Regions from separate parts of the Rhizobium sp. BK312 genome, predicted to be linked through region 1. Evidence: predicted binding sites of a transcription regulator. Region 1 holds the regulator's gene; each other region holds the start of a gene.
The links. Region 1 encodes LexA, which represses DNA repair genes until DNA is damaged. Its sites were predicted from a motif close to TGTTCNNNNTGTGTTCNG; they were not measured.
Positions count from the first base shown of each region.

Region 1 (4,823 bases):
TCGAGTCAGCGCCGATCGGCAGGATCATGAATTCCTGGAAGTCGATCGGGTTGTCGGCATGGGCGCCACCGTTGATGATGTTCATCATCGGGACTGGCAGCAGGCGGGCGTGAGCGCCGCCGACATAACGGTAGAGCGGCAGGTTGGCGCTCTGGGCAGCAGCCTTGGCAACGGCGAGCGAGACGCCGAGGATGGCATTGGCGCCGAGGCGCGACTTGTTCGGCGTGCCGTCGAGCTCGATCATGATGTTGTCGAGCTGGATCTGGTTTTCGGCATCCATGCCGCCGATCGCGTCGAAGATTTCCGAATTGACGGCTTCGACGGCCTTCTCGACACCCTTGCCATGGTAGCGCTTGCCGCCATCGCGAAGCTCGACAGCTTCATGCGCGCCGGTCGACGCACCCGACGGAACCGCCGCGCGGCCCATGCTGCCATCTTCGAGGTAGACATCGACTTCGACAGTCGGATTGCCACGGCTGTCGAGAATCTCGCGGGCGATAATGTCGGTGATTGCGGTCATGATAGCTCCCTGCTCGCTGGTTTATAAATCGATTTAAATCGTCTTAATCGAAGGCGCGGAAATTTCAATGGCGATCCGCGCCGCGATTTGGCACTCCTGCAGGCCCGTAACGCAAGTTCATGTCAGCCTGTTGAATGCCGGCTACGTTTCAGGCCTTGGCGATGGCGTCGAAGGCCAGCAGCTTCTCCAGAAGCCGCGGCATATCCTTCAGATAGACCATGTTCGGGCCATCGGATGGTGCATTGTCCGGATCCTCATGCGTCTCGACAAAAACGCCTGCGACACCGACGGCAACGGCGGCGCGCGCCAGCGTCTCGACGAACCGGCGATCGCCGCCGGTCGAACCGCCCTGTCCGCCTGGCTGCTGCACGGAATGGGTCGCGTCGAAGATGACGGGCGCGCCCATCGCCGCCATGATCGGCAGCGAGCGCATGTCGGAAACAAGCGTATTGTAGCCAAAGGAGGCGCCGCGCTCGCAAAGAAGAATATTCGGATTGCCGCTTTCGTTCAGCTTGGCAAGCACGTTCTTCATATCCCATGGCGCCAGGAACTGGCCCTTCTTGACGTTGACCACGCGGCCGGTCTTGGCAGCGGCAACCAAAAGGTCCGTCTGGCGCGACAGGAAAGCTGGGATCTGCAGGATATCGACCGTCTTGGAAACGATGGCGCACTGCTCTTCCGTGTGGATGTCGGTCAGGACCGGGAAGCCATATTCCTTCTTCAGGTCTTCAAAAACCTCCAGCGCCTTTTCCAGCCCGATGCCGCGCTTGCCAGACAGCGATGTGCGGTTCGCCTTGTCGAAGGAGGACTTGTAGACGAGGCCGATGCCCAGCTTGCCGCAAAGTTCCTTCAAAACGCCGGCAACCATGAAAGCATGGTCGCGGCTTTCCATCTGGCAGGGACCGGCGATCAGCGACAGCTTTGCAGTATTGGAAAAAAGGACCTTGGAGGCACCCTCGCCGACGGTGACTTCGGAATTTGTGCTCATTTTATCTCCTCAAAGGCGAACAATGCGCCCTGACCGGGCGCCAACCTCGCCAATAGACGATTGTTCTTACGCGTATAGGTGACGCCGTTAGCAGTGAAATGCGACGATGTCACGGAAAGATCGCGCGTTTTGAAAAGGATTGCCCGCGCCCTGAGCCCCGGATCATTCGTGCGAACAGGCAGATCATAGAATGCCTCCATTCCTTCCGGCGTCAAAATCTCCAGATCGGCATTGGCAGTCCTGATTGTCAGGCCAAAGGAATGCTCCATAATGCGTGGGGCGCCGACAACCTCTTCGAAGAAACCGCGATAGACCGCCGGCTTCGGCGCGCAAAGCGCTACCCGCGCGATACCAGTCACGCCGTTCTCGTGACGCTCGAGCGCGCTGCGATCAGCCGGCAGCGGATTGATGCGCTGACAGCAGAAAGCGAGAAAATCCGGCGCGCGCAGATCGGCGGCAAAGGCAAGACGAAAGCCTGCCGTGGTTTCGGTTCCATCCGGCATCTTCATCGGACGGGAGAAATCCAGCATTCGCCCCGCCGAAATCGCCGCCGCGTTGAAACGCTTGTCATCCGCCACCGCATCATCCGTACCGAATACCACGGCCGAGAAGCCATCATCCCCCACCCGGAAACGATAAGCCTGATCGCGCGCGACGAAAACATTGCCATCCACGATGCTCTTCTCGCATTGCTCCGGAGATGCGACGCCCAGAGGTTCGAGATAGGTTTTATCGGCAAGGAAGACGCAGGCATTCTGAGTGCCAAAGGGATGGCGCGCATCTGGAGCCACCGTGAAACCGAGCTTGCCGAGGCGTTCGCGCGCCAGAGCGATATTGACGGTCGGCAGCACGAGATGATCCAGCGGATGCGGAGACGAAATCATGGCTTCTCCTGTTTGCTTGCGGAAGCAGATTTGCGCCCATCCCCCAAGCAATTCAAGATGGAAGGACGGAACATCCCGAAGCACACGACATGGATTGAAGGCGATCTCGCAAACGTGATTGCTGATTCTCTCCCATAGCCGGCTTATGCAGTAGTGTGGCACTTTGATCCAAATGCTGGGCGCACGGACTGAACGACAAGGCCCTGGAAGCGAACAGAGCGGCATTTCTCATATTTTTCCATGGGTTAACGCAGATATGGCGCCTCGATGTTCCGATCCGATCTATTCGCAAATGGTAATTATTTAACTGACCCCACAAGGCTTTACCGAAATTTAAGCACTTGCGGAACACATATGGAACATATAGTGTCCGTTCTGGATTTGTTTCACGGCTTTTCTTGATTCTGGGGTTCCAAGACGATGTTGACGCGCAAGCAGCAGGAACTGCTTCTCTTCATTCACGAACGCATGAAGGAATCCGGTGTTCCGCCATCCTTCGACGAGATGAAGGATGCACTGGATCTGGCATCCAAATCCGGCATTCACCGCCTGATCACGGCGCTAGAGGAGCGAGGTTTCATCCGCCGACTGCCGAACCGGGCCAGAGCGCTCGAAGTCATCAAGCTTCCCGACGCCTATAATCCGAGCCTGCAACAGCGCCGCGGTTTTTCGCCCAGCGTCATCGAGGGCAGCCTCGGCAAGCCACAGCCCGTTGCCCCGCCTGCTCCGTCGAAAGTGGCAAATGACGATCACAACGGCTCGGCGTCCGTACCTGTGATGGGCCGCATCGCCGCCGGCGTTCCGATCTCGGCCATCCAGAACAATACGCACGACATTACAGTTCCCGCCGACATGCTCGGCTCCGGCGAACATTATGCGCTTGAAGTTCGAGGAGATTCGATGATCGACGCCGGAATTTTCGACGGCGATACGGTCATTATCCGCAATTCGACCACGGCCAATCCCGGCGATATCGTCGTTGCACTCGTCGACGATGAAGAAGCTACCTTGAAGCGCTTCCGTCGCAAGGGTGCCTCCATCGCGCTGGAGGCCGCGAACCCAGCCTATGAAACCCGCATCTTCGGGCCGGATCGCGTCAAGGTTCAGGGCAAGCTCGTCGGCCTTATTCGTCGCTATCACTGACCGGTGAATTGTCCAGGACTGGTGGTGCCTTCGCAATTGGCGCGTCAAATTTGCCGGTGCGCCAATCATAGGTTCGATGCCTGGTCCATGGGCGCTGCGGGTTGTTGAATGCGGCTGATATAATAGGCTTGTCTGAGGTAAGCACCATTTCGATGGAGCCGGTTTTACGCAATGTCGCACCGGTTATGAGCGTTGCTCCGGAACGGCAATGGTCCAGCCGCAGCCGGATTGGCGTCACGATAATATTCCCGGTGTCGCAAGCCGCGGGCAGATAGGCTGCGTTCTCGATGGTGACCAATATCGCGCCGTTTTCGAGCATGGCGAGGCACCATGCTCCCTTCTGACAGGCAAAGCTGCCTTGCATGGTGCGGTCCAAAGCTTCTTCCATTGCGATGCGGACTGCCTTCTGCTCCTCGTTATTTAGTCGCTTATGCCGATCCGTCTTGCTGATCTGCGGAAGCCGGCTATCGGTCGGAAGCATGGTCGGCGGTTGATGTTCGGCTGCGACCAGTGCTTTTTGCCATTGCTCGAAGATGAAGGCCTGCGGTCTCTCGCGATTGGTGGCGAGGATATCGTCCTGGCGCAAGGCAACGAGAATGCCATCTTCCGAGATCATCAGATCCGGCTTCGGCACACCAGAGCCGAACGCGGCCACACCGACAGATGACAGCAGCAGCAACAGGCCCAGATGGCGAAGCCGGGTCCGCAGCATGCTCATGATCAGGAAGCCAGCGATGAAAGTCGGCATCAGCCAGCCGGGCTGGCGGCCAAAGGTAATGTCACCTCCCCACCCAGCCACCGTTTTTGCAATAGCGATCACAAGCTCCAGTCCCTCACCGGTGACTTTCCAGAACGGTCCATCGATTCCGAAAGGCATCAGCAGCATCGCCATCATACCGAAGGGCATGACGATGAAAGAGACGACGGGCATGGCCGCAAGGTTGGCAGCAAGTCCATATGTCGCCAACCGGTGAAAATGCTCGATCGAGAAAATGGCCGTCGACGCACCACCGATGAACGAGGTCGACATCACGCCCCCAAAGAAGCGCGTGATGAACAGTAGCGGACTTAACAGACGGATGCGCGGCAGGATGTTTTCGCGATGCCGCCGTCGTTTCCAGAGCGAATAGCCTGATACCAGCGCCAGCGTAGCGGCGTAAGACATCTGGAAACTCGGACCGAGTACCTGAGACGGTGACAAGACTAGGATGACGATGGCTGAGAGCGCCACATTGCGCAAGCTGATGGATGGCCTGTCGAAAAGTACGGCCACCAGCATGATCGCCAT
Region 1 is NZ_JACHZP010000009.1:100,936-105,758, forward strand. Features, by position in the region: gene eno (phosphopyruvate hydratase) at 1-520, opposite strand, end outside; gene kdsA (3-deoxy-8-phosphooctulonate synthase) at 669-1,508, opposite strand; gene FHT85_RS23615 (VOC family protein) at 1,505-2,392, opposite strand; gene lexA (transcriptional repressor LexA) at 2,813-3,535, shown strand; gene FHT85_RS23625 (ComEC/Rec2 family competence protein) at 3,516-4,823, opposite strand, start outside.

Region 2 (4,823 bases), on a different contig from region 1:
GCGCTGTCTCCGGGCTTTCCGCTGCAGTCAAGGTCAGCGCACCGCCGTCGATCGCTGCTCATCTCCTGGCGCCGAAAGCCGCGCTGTTTCATACCCATCATCCGAACATCACGCTGACCATTGCCGGCATTGCACGCAGCGTCGCGCTCAATTCCGGCGAGGCTGACATCGCCGTGCGCATGATCAGGCCGGAGGAAAGCGATCTCTTGGTCCGGCGTATCGGCGCCATGCGCTTCGGTCTCTACGCGATCCCGCCCTTAGCGCAAACGCCAGAGGAGGACTGGGTGTTCATCGGCTATGATGCGGCGATGGAGCATCTGACCCAGCAAACCTGGCTTCGCAGTCTGCTGAATGGTCGTCCGATCGTCTTCCGCGCCACCGATGTTTTCGGCCAGCTCGAGGCCGCTCGTGCCGGACTGGGGGTCGTGGCGCTTCCGAGATTTCTGGGCGATCGCGAGGCAGGATTGGTGCGCCTGCCGACGGAGATCCCGTCACCGACGCGCGACCTCTGGCTCGTCACCTATCCCGATCTCCGTCGCTCGCCTGCCATCCGTGCGGTTATGGACTTCGTTGCGGATGTGGTCGGTCAAAGCTGTCCCTTGCGGGACGCCTCGGACAGCGCCGTATAAGTGCCGAATCCAACCCGTATTTTTCTGTTGCGGCCTCGTGGCGAATCTCTATCCATAGATGGATGGACCACACTTACGGTCGGTGATCGATGACGAAGCTGGGCAGTTGGTTCCTGGTGGACAGGGCGGATCTGGTCGCGGGCATATCGGTTGCCGGACTGATGCTGCCGGAAGCGGTCGCTTACGCCGGCATCGCCGGCCTGCCGCCGCATCGTGCGATCCTCGCCGGCATCGTCGGATGTCTCATCTATGCCATATTCGGCCGCAGCCGCTTTGCCATCGTCTCCCCCACATCCTCATCCGCTGCCATTCTCGCCGCCACATTGGCCGTCGTGCCGGGTGATGTGACGATCAAGGCGGGGCTTGCCACGGTCGCCGTGGCGCTCGCCGGCATTCTTTTCGTCATCGCCGGTACCTTGCGCCTCGGCGGCATTACCGGTTTCATCTCGCGGCCGGTCCTGCGCGGCTTCGCACTCGGATTGGCGATCACCATCATCCTGCATCAGCTGCCGATCCTCGTTGGTGTGCCTGTGCAAGGCTCGAATATCTTGGCTTACGCGACCGCACTCTTCGGCGCTGTCATGCAGTGGAACCTGATCAGTGTCGCGGTAGGCGTGGTCGCGCTAGCGGCATTGTTGCTGCTGAAGCGATTGCCCGGCATTCCCGCCGCCTTCTTTGTGCTGGCTGCCGGCATCTTCGCCTCCTATCTGTTCGGTCTGGAAGGCCATGGCGTCAAGCTGGTCGGCCCGATCGAGATCCTGCCGCAATGGCCCTCGCTGCCGGACGCCGGCTGGGCTGCTTATTCGCGGCTGGTGCAATTCACCGTGCCTCTTGTCCTCATCCTCTTTGCTGAATCCTGGGGCACGATGCGTGCACTCGCCCTGCGTTATGGCGAGACGCTGGAGATCAATCGCGAGCTTGGTGCGCTGGGCGCCGCCAATATTGCCAGTGCCGTCGTTCAGGGTATGCCGGTCGGTGCGGGTTTTTCCGCAGGCTTCGCCAGTGAGGCCGCGGGGGCAAAGACGCGGGCGACGACCGTTTTCGCTGCAATCGGCTTGGCGATCCTGATTGCCTGTGCGGGACCACTGGTGGCGCTTCTGCCGGAGCCGGTGCTGGCCGCCGTCGTGATCGCGGCTCTGACGCATGCGCTCGACCCCAGCCCCATCCTGCGGCTGCGCCGTCTGCGTCGCGATTTCTACGTGGCACTGGGCGCCGCCGTCGGCGTGCTCGCTTTCGGCGTGCTCAATGGCATGCTGCTGGCAATCGCCCTTTCGCTCGCTGCCATGATGCATCGCTTGGCATCCCCGTATATCGCCCGTTTGGGACGGCTCGACAACAGCCATGACTTCGTCGATGTCAGCAGGCATGACGACGCCGCCGAGATACCGGGCATCGCCATCTGGCGCCCCGGCGAAACCCTGTTTTTCGGCAATGCCGATACGATCTTCGGCGAGATATTGTCCGGCAGCCGCAGTGAAGTCGGATTGCGGGCCGTCATCCTCAGCCTGGAGGAAAGCTCCGATATCGACAGCACGGCGATGGACGCCTTGATGGAGTTCGACGGCGCCATGCAGCGCGCCGGTCTCCGTCTACAGTTTGCTCGGGTGCATGACCGGGTTCGCGATCTCATGACGGTCGCGGGCGTCGCCGATGTCGACAAGCGCTGCAGCTTCAGCGTCGATGATGCCGTGGCGGCTGTGATGGCGACAGTTGAACCTGTTCCGAAACCGTAAGCGCCAGATTTAGAATAATGGCCAATGCCAGACATGGCCATGTTCGCCGTCGCCTTGAAAGCTGTTGACCAGCGTGAACGTTTTGACCGTCCAAGCGATCGGCGCTTCCAAAATCACTTCGGAAAGAATGTGGTTGCAATAAAACAGCGTCATGTGAGGTTGGAACGATTTGGATATGCCGCTTTCGAAGCCCATGCTTTGCATTGCAGCATCCAATTCTCGGCGAAGTGTCGCTAGTCCCTCGTTTCCGTCCCTGCACCAGAGTACATATTGACGGTTGTTGCCGTTGCCGAATGTGCCTGCCCGATCGAATATTAAGGGAAACGATTTTAAGCAAATGGTTGACCCGGCCTCCAACGCAGCGAAGGTGGCTTCTTCCTGCGAGCGGGAGACAATATCGATGGGATAGATAGAGGCATGGTAAAGATCCTGCTTTCTCGCTGTGCGCATCAACCTGTTTCGTCGACTTTGGTCGACGGTCATTTCAGCGGCCAATCTAGCGATTTCCGGGTCTGGCAACGCGGCAAAGTAGAGTGCTTGCCGGCGTTTTGGCGGGCTTTTACCCTCGCGATTAATAGGCGGTTTGCCGAGATTAAATGACAACTGATCGACATGCTGCATGGCTTTATTCAAAGCCGGTTTGGCTCTGCCTCCTTTTGTTTTCCGATCTCCAAAGCATATGCCTCAATGGCTATGATTTCAAGAACAAAACAAGAACACTTAGAATGGCGACATCCCTCGTTTCAAAAAGCGATCGAATAAAAGGACGACCTGATCTGTTCATTCCAGGTTCGGGCATGCGTGCCCATTTTCACTCAAAGGAATCACGATCATGTTCACCAGATCAGTCTTTGCGGCCGTTGTTTTCGCTCTCATCGGCTTTGGTATCGCTTCCTGCTCGACATCCGGCGAGCGCAATAGTGGTGGCGGCATGACGCTGAACGCTCCTCCAACCGGCGGCGGATATTGATATCCGCGCTCGCGATTGTCTCAGAGCCGCGCCGCCGACATCAAAACGGTGGCAATTCTCCTTCCTCGCAAGAAACGGGTTGAATTCGACGCTTCCGAGGACGATTTTCATGGCAAGTGGAAACACGGGAGGTTTCGTCATGAACGAGACAAGCCAGAATTACCTGATCTTCGAGACCGCCGGCGGCTTCTGCGGCATTGCCTGGAATGATGTCGGCGTGCTGCGTTTTCAATTGCCGACGAAGGATGCGGGCGCGACCGAGCGCCTGCTTCTGCGCCGTTTGCCGAATGCGCAGCCCGGGACCCCAAGCGCGGACATCGCGGCAGTGGTTGCCAAGGTGAAGCGCTATTTCGCGGGCGAGGAGATCGATTTTTCCGACGTCACGCTCGATCTCGGCGAGCAGGATGCCTTTTTCAGGCAAATCTACGATGCCGCCCGACAGGTCGGCTGGGGCCACACGACGACCTACGGCACATTGGCCAAGCAGCTTGGCGCAGGGCCGGAAGCTGCGCGCGATGTCGGGCAGGCCATGGCGAAGAACCCGGTGGCGTTGATCATTCCCTGCCATCGCGTTCTGGCGGCAGGCGGCAAGATCGGCGGTTTTTCCGCGCCGGGCGGTTCCAACTCCAAGGCTCGCATGCTGGAGCTGGAAGGCGTTCAGCTCGCGCCGCCAAAACCGGTGCAGCAGTCGCTGGGGTTTTAGGCCACAAAGCGGCCCGAGGAGTAAGCAAGATGGACCGGGAGGGCGGTTACTGAGTGAAACCGCTCTGTTCAATCGCCCATTTCACCTCGCGATAGTGCTCTGTCAGTTTCGCCAGATCGAAGGCCCTGTTGAGGCCGCTCGGGTTCGGTACCACCCAAATCGAAGCGCCCGCAAATTTTTCCGCTTGCCGCCCCCATTCGACATTGGCCCGCAGGCTGATGGCGGCATAGGCCGCTTTGCCGAGAAACGCCAGATTGGCCGGCGTGAACTTCCTGATCTTTTCTTCGAGCACTGGAGCGGCGGCAATATAATCGCTCCTTTTCAGCTCGCTGGCGCTTTTCGTCGGGCGGGAGACCGCCGATGTCAGGCCGAGGCCATATTGCAGCATCTCGCGCTCTTCCTCCGCCCGCAGCAGGCGAGGGGTGAAGCCGGCAAGGTGCAGGACCCGCCAGAAGCGGTTGCTGCGGCTCGAGAAGTTATGCCCGTCGCGATGCGCGGTCAGCGCGGGATTCAATCCGCAAAAGACCACGGAAAGATCAGGTGCCAGGATTTCGGCAAGCCCGCTTGCTTGCTCCGGTATGTCTATCGGCTCATTCAGGGTCTTCGTTGGGGCATCATCCTGCATCTCGGATTTCCTGCGAAAGCGGCGGCGAGCGCGCCGCCTTCGTCACGCTAGCCGATAAGCGCCCGGGCGGCCAAGGGATAAGAGGCCTGATCCGCCCTTGCCTGCCCGAATCCTGCCGGCCTTCACGCATCACACAACAGTGGGCGGGCCGAACCACGTGGTC
Region 2 is NZ_JACHZP010000005.1:226,483-231,305, forward strand. Features, by position in the region: gene FHT85_RS15950 (LysR family transcriptional regulator) at 1-629, shown strand, start outside; gene FHT85_RS15955 (SulP family inorganic anion transporter) at 719-2,362, shown strand; gene FHT85_RS15960 (2'-5' RNA ligase family protein) at 2,372-2,983, opposite strand; gene FHT85_RS15965 (hypothetical protein) at 3,195-3,332, shown strand; gene FHT85_RS15970 (methylated-DNA--[protein]-cysteine S-methyltransferase) at 3,472-4,035, shown strand; gene mug (G/U mismatch-specific DNA glycosylase) at 4,082-4,660, opposite strand; gene FHT85_RS15980 (FAD-dependent monooxygenase) at 4,790-4,823, opposite strand, start outside.
Region 2: FHT85_RS15960 (2'-5' RNA ligase family protein) is a predicted target of LexA. The motif match lies at 3,064-3,081, and genes of this name have one in related genera.

Region 3 (4,823 bases), on a different contig from region 1:
GCAGGGAGGCGAGGCAGAACAACAGGACGGCGAGGCCGAACATGCGCCTGCGGCCGAAATTGTCGCCGAGGCGCGCACCCATCGCCAGGCAGACGGCAAAGGCGACGCCATAGGCGGCGACGAAAAGCTCAAGTTCGGTCTCGCCGGCGTGCAGCGAGGCCGAGATGGCGGCAAGGCCGACATTGATGATGGAAAAATCGAGTTGCAGCAGCAATTGCCCGGCCAGCAGGATCAGCAGGCCGAATTGGCCAAGCCGGATTGGTGCGGAAGACATGGGGGACCTCAAAGTATTTTCAAAACTGAGTCCACAGCGTTTTACACCCATGTTAAACTGGTACAAGATACCTGTTTAGACTGGTATAAAAAGTGTCAGGCTGGAGAATGGAAATGCACGGCACGCTCGATATCGTCCCCAATCAGATGCTGTCGCGGGCACAGGAACTCGGTGAGATGTTGCGAAGGCGGCGGGAATCCCTCGACCCGCAAAGATTGGGACTCGGTCGAGCAGGACGGATTCGTACACCCGGATTGCGGCGGGAGGAAGTAGCCTCGCGCGCCGACATCGGCATTACCTGGTATACCAAGCTGGAACAGGGCCGGCCGATCCGCGTGTCGCCGCGCGTGCTTCTCTCCGTCGCGCATGCTTTGGAATTCAACGAAGTCGAGACGGAGCACCTGTTCAGACTGGCCAATCTGCCGGTTCCGCCTCGCCTTGAAAATCCTCGCGTCTGCGAGCCGCTCACCGAGGCAAGCCAGCGCATTCTCGATCATCTCTGTCCCTATCCGGCTCTTATCCAGACGAAGCGCTATAATATACGCGGTTTCAACGAGGCCTATCGCCGTCTTGTCGGCGTCGATCTGGATGCCCTTCCGCCCGAGGACCGGAACTGCATCTATCTATCCCTCGTCAATCCTGTCTGGCGCGCAAGCCAGGCCGATCCCGACGAGATGCTGGCCAATATGGCAGCGCTGTTTCGTGCCTCTATGGCCGAGCATCTCGATGATCCGAGCTGGGAGCGGCAATTGGAACGCTATATGAGCGCTTCCGATCAGTTCCGCATCGTCTGGGATCGCTATCAGCTCAAGGGCATCGAGAATACCGTGAAGCGTTTTCGGCTGGCGGATGGCACGATCCTGCCGCTGCAATCCAACAATTGGTGGGCAAGCCCCAGCAATGACGACCGCATGATCGTCTATACACCCGTCGACGAAGCCGGGGTGGAGAAGCTGAACGCGATGATGAAGCGCAAGCGGTCTTGCTGAGCGGTGGCCTCCTTCAGATGCCAAGATCGAGCTGAGGCTGTGATCTCCCATCGTCGGCCTCTTCGTTTGTCAAGGAAGAAAGCGTGATGCCAAGCAGCCGGATCGGCCGGGCAAACGGGTGAACGGTTGCCAGAAGCGCCGAGGCTGTCTCAAGAACGGCGCCGCCGTCTGCGACCGGCAAGGAGCTTGTCCGACTGCGTGTCGCCTGGGTAAAGTCCGAATATTTGATCTTCACGGTCACCGTCTTGGCGCTGAAACCGCTTATTTCGCAGTAGCGCCAGACCTTCTGTGCTAAGGGCCGCAACTCTGCCGTCGCCAGCTCGAGATCGTCGATATCCTCGGCGAACGTATCTTCCGCGCCAATGGATTTGCGGATCCGGTCGGGCTTTACCTGGCGCTCGTCGATGCCGCGGGCGATACCGTAGAAATATGGGCCTGCCTTTCCGAAATGCTCCTGCAGGAAGGCGAGGGATTTCGACTTCAGGTCTAGCCCTGTTTCGATGCCGAGTTTGTGCATCCGCTCGGCGGTCGCTGGTCCGACGCCATGGAATTTCTTGACGGGAAGCGTTTCGACGAAGGCCGGCCCGTTCTTCGGCGTAATGACAGCCTGACCATTGGGCTTATTGAGGTCACTTGCCATCTTGGCGAGGAACTTGTTGTAGGAAATGCCGGCAGAAGCATTGAGACCAGTGACCTGCTTGATCTTGGTCCGGATCTCCAGCGCGATCTCGGTGGCGATCTCCATGCCCTTGTGGTTCTGGGTGACGTCGAGATAGGCCTCGTCGAGCGAGAGCGGCTCGATCATCGAAGTATATTCGGCGAAGATTTCGCGGATCTGCTGCGACACTGCCCTGTAGACGTCGAAGCGCGGCGGCACGAAAATCAGGTCCGGGCATTTGCGCTTCGCCGTGATCGAAGGCATCGCCGAGTGAACCCCGAAGGCGCGGGCCTCGTAGCTTGCGGCCGCGACCACGCCGCGTGCCGCAGACCCGCCGACCGCAAGCGGCTTGCCGCGCAGCTCGGGATTGTCTCGCTGTTCGACCGACGCATAGAATGCATCCATATCGACATGGATGATCTTCCGAACAGGGTTTGTGTTGGTGTCGTTCATGACGATCTCGGTCATCATGCTGCAGGTTCAAGCATGGACTCTTCAATTATAGAATCTGAAACAAATACAGAACATATCATCCCTGATCACGATATCAAACCGGCTCCGTTGTCGTACCGGAGAGACGCGGGAAAATCGCTCTGTGACAGTCATTCGCAAGTGCCACCTTGAGATGCCTTCGAGGCTTCTTATCTGTTGTCCATCCCCCAATACGGAGCCTCAAGATGGGCCAAAACGCAACCGAACCCCTTTCCGACCTGCCGATGGAAATCCTTCCGCCCGAGCATGACGAGGAATCTCGATCTAGCGGAACCGCGTGCCTATGCTGCCGAAGGCACCGATCGGCACGGAAGATGGATGAGGACGGCTGCGGCATATGTGACGAATGCCTGGCGCCATGACGAACGACGCGCTGCTGGCGTCCGAATTGTCGGACTTCGAACATGCGCTTGCGAAGCTGTCTGACGGCTATTCGGAGGGGCGCTTTCAAGATCGCCCCTGGGGTGTGACGGTAAAGCGATCGCCTGACGAGAAGCGAGTTTGGCTCTATGGCGAGGAGCTTGGCGGGGCCGATATCGTCAGCTTCAATCTCTATGTGCTCTCCGAAGCAAGCCTCGTCCTCAAGCCCTGCGAAATGTCCTCGTCGAAGGTCATAGACTTTGTTTTGGGCTTCATGCCGGCTCCAATGCAGCAGCCCGTATAAGCCAGCGGCTTTGCCGGCCGGCAACAACCCCTTCTGCTTCAGCGGGTGGAGAGCGGCGGCGGAGGCGGCTGCGTGGTTGAGCCGGGACCGAGCGAGCGCTGGACCATCACGGTGTCGGCCCAGCGGCCGTAACGATAGGCAACCGCCGGCAGCAGGCCGACGCGAACGAAGCCGAAGCGCTCGTGCAAGGCCAGCGACGCCGCGTTGTCGGCATCGATATAGCCGATCATCTGCCGGAAACCGGCCGCGGCACAGGCGTCGATCAGTCCGCGCATGAGCAGGCTCCCGACGCCTTGGCCAACATGGTCGTGATGCACATAGATCGAATGCTTGACGGTATAGCGATAGGCCGGACGCTTGCGGAACAGCACCACATAGGCATAGCCGACGACCTTCTCACCCTCGATCGCAACGACATGCGGGAAGCGTTTGTCCTTCAAATTCTTGCGCCGTTCGCGCAGATCGTCCGGCTGCGGCGTATCGCTATCATCAACTCCAGCCTCGACGCCGCGGTGAATATGGCGGCGATAGATTGCCAGCATGGCATCGACGTCGCTCTCCCGGGACGGGCGAACGATGATTGTTTTATCCTGCTTCATGTCCGAACCTGAATTCCAAGCCTATTCCGCGACGACGTAGGTATAGAGCCGGATTTTGCCGGCTGCATCAATCTCGCGATAGAGGCCTTGAATTTCCACCTCGAAACCGGGGAAGGTGTTGAAGCAGGTTTCAAACATCTTGAGATAGTCGATCATGGGCTTTGCCTGCTCCGTCAGGCGCTCGCCCGGCACGATGGTCGCGATACCCGGAGGATAGACGACGAAGGGCGTCGTTGCGATGCGGCCGGCAATGGCGTCGATCGGCAGATAGTCGACATCGTTGCGAACAAGGCAACGTGCAGCATCATGCGGCGACATGGCGATCGGCGGCAGGTGTTCGGCGGAAAACTGCTTCGTCTGCAGCGCGCTCACATCGGCCTGGCGGAAGAAATTATGCATCTCAGCGCAGAGATCGCGCAGGCGCACGCCCGCATAACGGCCCGGACGGCGGCGATAGAATTCCGGAATTGCTTCTTCCAGTAGCGCATTGTCGTCATGAAGCTTCTTGAAGGCGACAAGGCCGCTAATCAAAGTGCCGGCCTTGCTGGCTTCGACACCGGGGGTAAGGAGGAAGAGCAGCGAATTGAGATCGTTCTTTTCCGCGACGATACGGTTTTCACGCAGATATTGCGCAACCACCGGCGCCGGTATGCCGTGTTCTGTGTATTTCCCCGTTCGGCGATCAAAGCCCGGTGTCAGCAGGGTAAGCTTGTTCGGGTCCGTCATGGCAAAACCCGGTTCCATGCCGGAAAAGCCGTGCCATGCCGCATCGGGCGTCAGGTGCCAGAAGGCGGGATTGGTGGCGAGCTGGTCGGTCGCGACGCTTTCCCACGGCACGTCATGCACGGCGCCTGGGCTCGCCACATCCGGGATCGCAACGCGGTCTGGCACGAAAGGCTCGAAGAACCAACGGCGTTCGGGACGATGCTCCTTCTCCTCGAATTCGCGACGCACGGCGCGGATTTTCTTGCGCAGCTCGATGCCGAGGCGGATCGTGTCGTCCCAAAGCACTTCGCCCGAGCGCCCCTTCATCATCTGCGCGCCCACGTCGAGCGAGGCGAAGAGCGGATAGAAGGGCGATGTCGAGGCGTGCTGCATGAAGCTTTCGTTGAAGCGTCGGTGCTCCACGCGGCGCTTCTGGCCAGTG
Region 3 is NZ_JACHZP010000004.1:11,908-16,730, forward strand. Features, by position in the region: gene FHT85_RS12380 (MFS transporter) at 1-274, opposite strand, end outside; gene FHT85_RS12385 (helix-turn-helix transcriptional regulator) at 388-1,263, shown strand; gene dinB (DNA polymerase IV) at 1,277-2,392, opposite strand; gene FHT85_RS12395 (hypothetical protein) at 2,760-3,077, shown strand; gene FHT85_RS12400 (GNAT family N-acetyltransferase) at 3,116-3,676, opposite strand; gene FHT85_RS12405 (Orn/Lys/Arg decarboxylase N-terminal domain-containing protein) at 3,698-4,823, opposite strand, start outside.
Region 3: dinB (DNA polymerase IV) is a predicted target of LexA. The motif match lies at 2,431-2,448, and genes of this name have one in related genera.

Region 4 (4,823 bases), on a different contig from region 1:
CGCCATCGGCGATCAGGAAGGCGGAGGAACGCAGGTGATCGGCGATGACGCGATGGCTGGCGCGATGCTCGCCCTCGGCTTTGACGCCCGTTGCCTCTTCCGAGGCTTCGATCAGCGCGCGGAACAGGTCGATATCGTAGTTATCATGCTTGCCCTGCAGTACGGCGGCAACGCGCTCGAGACCCATGCCGGTGTCGATCGACGGACGCGGCAGGTCGACGCGCTGCTCTTTGGTGATCTGCTCGAACTGCATGAAGACGAGATTCCAGATCTCGATGAAGCGGTCGCCATCTTCTTCCGGAGAGCCGGGAGGGCCGCCCCAGATGTGATCGCCGTGATCGTAGAAGATCTCTGAACAGGGACCACAAGGACCGGTATCGCCCATCGCCCAGAAATTGTCGCTGGTGGCGATGCGGATGATCCGATCGTCGGAAAGACCGGCAATCTTCTTCCACAGGTTAAACGCGTCGTCGTCGGTGTGATAGACCGTGACCAGCAGGCGCTTGGCATCGAGGCCGAATTCCTTGGTGATCAGGTTCCAGGCAAGCTCGATGGCGCGCTCCTTGAAATAGTCGCCAAAGGAGAAATTGCCGAGCATCTCGAAGAAGGTGTGATGACGGGCGGTATAGCCGACATTGTCGAGGTCGTTATGCTTGCCGCCGGCGCGCACGCATTTCTGCGCGGTAGACGCCGTCGTATAGGGACGCTGCTCCAGGCCGGTGAACACGTTCTTGAACTGCACCATGCCGGCATTGGTGAACATCAATGTCGGATCGTTGCGCGGCACCAGCGGGCTCGACGGCACGATCTCGTGGCCGTTTTTCTTAAAATAGTCGAGGAAGGTCGACCGGATTTCATTCACACCGCTCATATGGGGCCCTTCAGTCCTGCGCTCAGCAACTTGCATCAAAGTCAGTGGCTTTTATCGTCCGCTCCCGGCGCTGTCCAGCCGCACGAACAAAACCGGCCGCACATCCCTTGGACAATACGGCCGGTTTCGACTTTTGGGTCTCGATCTTAGGTCGGGAATTGCTTCCCGAAGCCTTTATTCGCCAGAGGTATCGCCATCCTCGGCATCGGGGCCGCCATTCTGCAGGAAGCGATCGGCGATCAGGCCGGCATTCTGGCGCAGCGACAATTCGATTTCGCGCGAGAGATCCGGATTGTCGCGCAGGAAGATTTTCGCGTTCTCGCGGCCCTGGCCGAGACGCTGGCTGTTATAGGAAAACCAGGCGCCGGACTTTTCGACGATGCCGGCCTTGACGCCGAGATCGACCAGTTCGCCGGTCTTGGAAACGCCTTCGCCATACATGATGTCGAACTCGACCTGCTTGAAGGGAGGCGCCATCTTGTTCTTGACGACCTTGACGCGCGTCTGGTTGCCGATCACCTCTTCGCGCTCCTTGACAGCGCCAATGCGGCGGATATCGAGGCGAACCGAGGCGTAGAACTTCAGCGCGTTACCGCCCGTCGTCGTTTCCGGCGAGCCGAACATGACGCCGATCTTCATGCGGATCTGGTTGATGAAGATCACCATGGTGTTGGACTTCGAGATGGAAGCCGTGAGCTTGCGCAGCGCCTGGCTCATCAGGCGGGCCTGCAGGCCCGGCAGGCTGTCGCCCATTTCGCCTTCGATTTCGGCGCGCGGCGTCAACGCCGCAACGGAGTCGACGACGAGGACGTCGATCGCGCCGGAGCGCACCAGTGTATCGGTGATTTCAAGCGCCTGTTCGCCGGTATCCGGCTGCGAGATCAACAGGTTCTGCAGGTCGACGCCGAGCTTGCGGGCATAGACCGGATCGAGCGCATGTTCCGCGTCCACGAAGGCGCAGATGCCACCCTTTTTCTGTGCCTCTGCAATGGTCTGCAGGGCCAAAGTCGTCTTACCCGAGCTTTCCGGCCCGTAGATTTCGATGATGCGCCCCTTCGGCAAGCCGCCAATGCCGAGAGCGATATCGAGGCTCAGAGAGCCGGTGGAAACCGTTTCGATTTCGACCACGTTCTCGTTGGAGCCGAGCTTCATGATCGAGCCCTTGCCGAACGACCGCTCAATTTGAGAGAGTGCCGCTTCAAGTGCCTTGCTTTTATCCACCGATTTGTCCTCTACAAGCCGCAAAGAATTCTGAGACATTCGATCCACCTTTAGGTTATTGAAGCCGCTCTAGCAATGTCGCCGCCGATGAGAATTCTGTACTCTATTTGTTCTCTTATCGCAAGAGCACAACAAGCAATTGAAAGAAAAAGATAAAATGATTTCCGTTCTACTTTTGTTTTCTTCTTTCTTCCCAGATACTTACGGTTATGGAGCGGCCAATTCACGCATGTCGCCGCCCCGCTCGATTCGTCTTTTCGACTGCTGAGGATAACCCTATGGCGAAAAAGATTCTCGTTCTCGGCGGCGCCCATATAGACCGGCGTGGCCGCATCTTCGGCGAGACGGCGCCCGGCGCCAGCAACCCCGGCGCATGGTTCGAGGAGCCCGGCGGCGGCGGCTTCAATGCGGCGCGAAATCTCGCCCGTCTCGGCTTCGACGTAAAGCTGATCTCGCCGCGCGGCGGCGACCCCTCCGGCGAAATGGTGGCCGAGGCTGCAAGCCACGCCGGCATCGACGACAAGCCCTTTGTCTTCCTCGATCGCAAGACGCCGAGCTATACCGCGATCCTCGAGAATGACGGCAATCTGGTCATCGCGCTTGCCGATATGGAGCTCTACAAGCTCTTCGTTCCGCGACGCCTCGCGATTCGCGCCGTTCGCGATGCCTTCGATGAAACCGACCTCATTCTCTGCGACGCCAATCTGCCGGCCGAAACCTTAGGCGCAATTGCGGCAAGAGCTGCCCTATGCGGCAAACCGGTCGCCGCTATCGCTATCTCGCCGGCAAAAGTGGTGCGGCTGAAGCCAAGCCTTGCCGGCATCGACCACTTGTTCCTCAACGAAGCCGAAGCCGCGGCGTTGACTGAAATGCGCCCGGAAGACCCACGCGAATGGGTGAGCGCTTTGCGGGCGCTCGGCCTGCGCAACGGCGTGATCACGCGTGGCAAGCGCCCCCTGATCGCATTCTCGCGTGATATCGTGGTCAGCTTACAGCCGCCTATCGTCGAAGATGTCGCCGATGTCACCGGTGCGGGAGACTCGCTTGCCTCCGGCGTTCTTTCGGCGCTGATGGCCGGCCACGATCTCGCAGAAGCCGTCCGTCATGGCGCGGCAGCGGCGGCAATCACCGTCCAGTCCCCCTATGCGACGGCAGAAAATCTCTCTCCCGAGCTGCTAAAGACAGTGCTGGCCCTTGTTCCCGAGGCCGATATTCTGTCATGAAGCCTGTTCAAAACGCGTATATTGTTTCAGTGAATTGGAAACGACAATGACCCAGCCTATCTCGCCCCTGCTTCCGATCTCCTATTCGAAGGAAGTCGCTGCCGCAAAGCTCCGCGGTGCGCCGATCGTTGCGCTGGAATCGACGATCATCACCCACGGCATGCCCTATCCTGGCAATATCGAGATGGCTCGTAGTGTCGAGGAGATCATCCGGCAGGAAGGCGCTGTTCCGGCGACTATCGCCGTCATTCACGGCACGCTGCATATCGGCCTTGAGCCGGAAGAACTGGAAGCCCTTGCCAAAACGGAAGGCGCGATGAAGGTTTCGCGCGCCGACATCGCCTTTGCGATCGCCGAGCGCCGCACAGGCGCGACCACCGTTGCCGCCACGATGATCGCGGCCGCCCGCGCCGGCATTAAGGTTTTCGCCACCGGCGGCATCGGCGGCGTCCATCGCGGCGCCGAAGAAAGTTTCGATATTTCGGCCGATCTTGAAGAGCTGTCCCGCACCGGCGTCATCGTTGTCTGCGCCGGCGCCAAGGCGATCCTCGATATTCCGAAGACGCTCGAAGTGCTCGAAACCCGTGGTGTTCCGGTCGTCACCTACGACAGCACCGAGTTCCCGGCCTTCTGGTCGCGCTCCTCCGGCCTGGCGAGCCCGCTGACGCTGAACAGCCCGGCTGCGATCGCCAACTTCCAGACGACCCGCGAGCAGCTCGGCATCGATGGCGGCATGCTGATCGCCAATCCGGTTCCAGAAGCCGACGAGATCCCGCGCGAGGAGATGGAAATCTATATCGAGCGCGCCCTCGACAGCGCCGAGCGCGACGAGATCACCGGCAAGGCGGTTACGCCTTATCTGCTGAGCACGATCTTCGACATCACCGAAGGCCGCAGCCTCAAGACCAATATCGCGCTTGTCGAAAACAATGCGCGTTTGGCCGCGGAAATCGCCGTAGCTCTGGCGGACTAATCAAGACCCTCGTCACAGGAACGGCCGGGTGTGCGAGCGCCCGGCCGTTCTCTTTCTTTCAAGTGAGAGAGAACAGACCCAGAGCAGACCTTAATTCGGCAAGCGTCGCCTCTGTCCGCTCCCTCGCCTTTCGCGTCCCCTCCCGCAAGACTTCCATCACATAGTCCGGTTCAGCGGCATAAAGCGCGCGGCGTTCGCGGATCGGCGCGAGCAGCGCCTGCAGGACATCCTCGAGATGTCTCTTCAAGGTGACGTCTCCAAGTCCGCCGCGGCGATAATGCTCTTTCATCTCTTCGACGAATTGCCGATCCTCGCAAAAGGCATCGAAATAGGTGAAGACGATGTTTCCCTCGACCTTGCCGGGATCGCTGACGCGCAGGTGATCCGGATCGGTATACATGCGCCGCACCGCATCCCTGATCTCATCGGACGATGCCGAAAGCGGGATCGCATTACCCTGCGATTTGCTCATCTTCGCCTTGCCGTCGACGCCGGGCAGACGGCCGATAGCCGGCACCATCGCTGTAGCCTCCAC
Region 4 is NZ_JACHZP010000001.1:157,553-162,375, forward strand. Features, by position in the region: gene alaS (alanine--tRNA ligase) at 1-871, opposite strand, end outside; gene recA (recombinase RecA) at 1,046-2,131, opposite strand; gene FHT85_RS00825 (carbohydrate kinase family protein) at 2,371-3,315, shown strand; gene FHT85_RS00830 (pseudouridine-5'-phosphate glycosidase) at 3,362-4,288, shown strand; gene trpS (tryptophan--tRNA ligase) at 4,347-4,823, opposite strand, start outside.
Region 4: recA (recombinase RecA) is a predicted target of LexA. The motif match lies at 2,190-2,207, and genes of this name have one in related genera.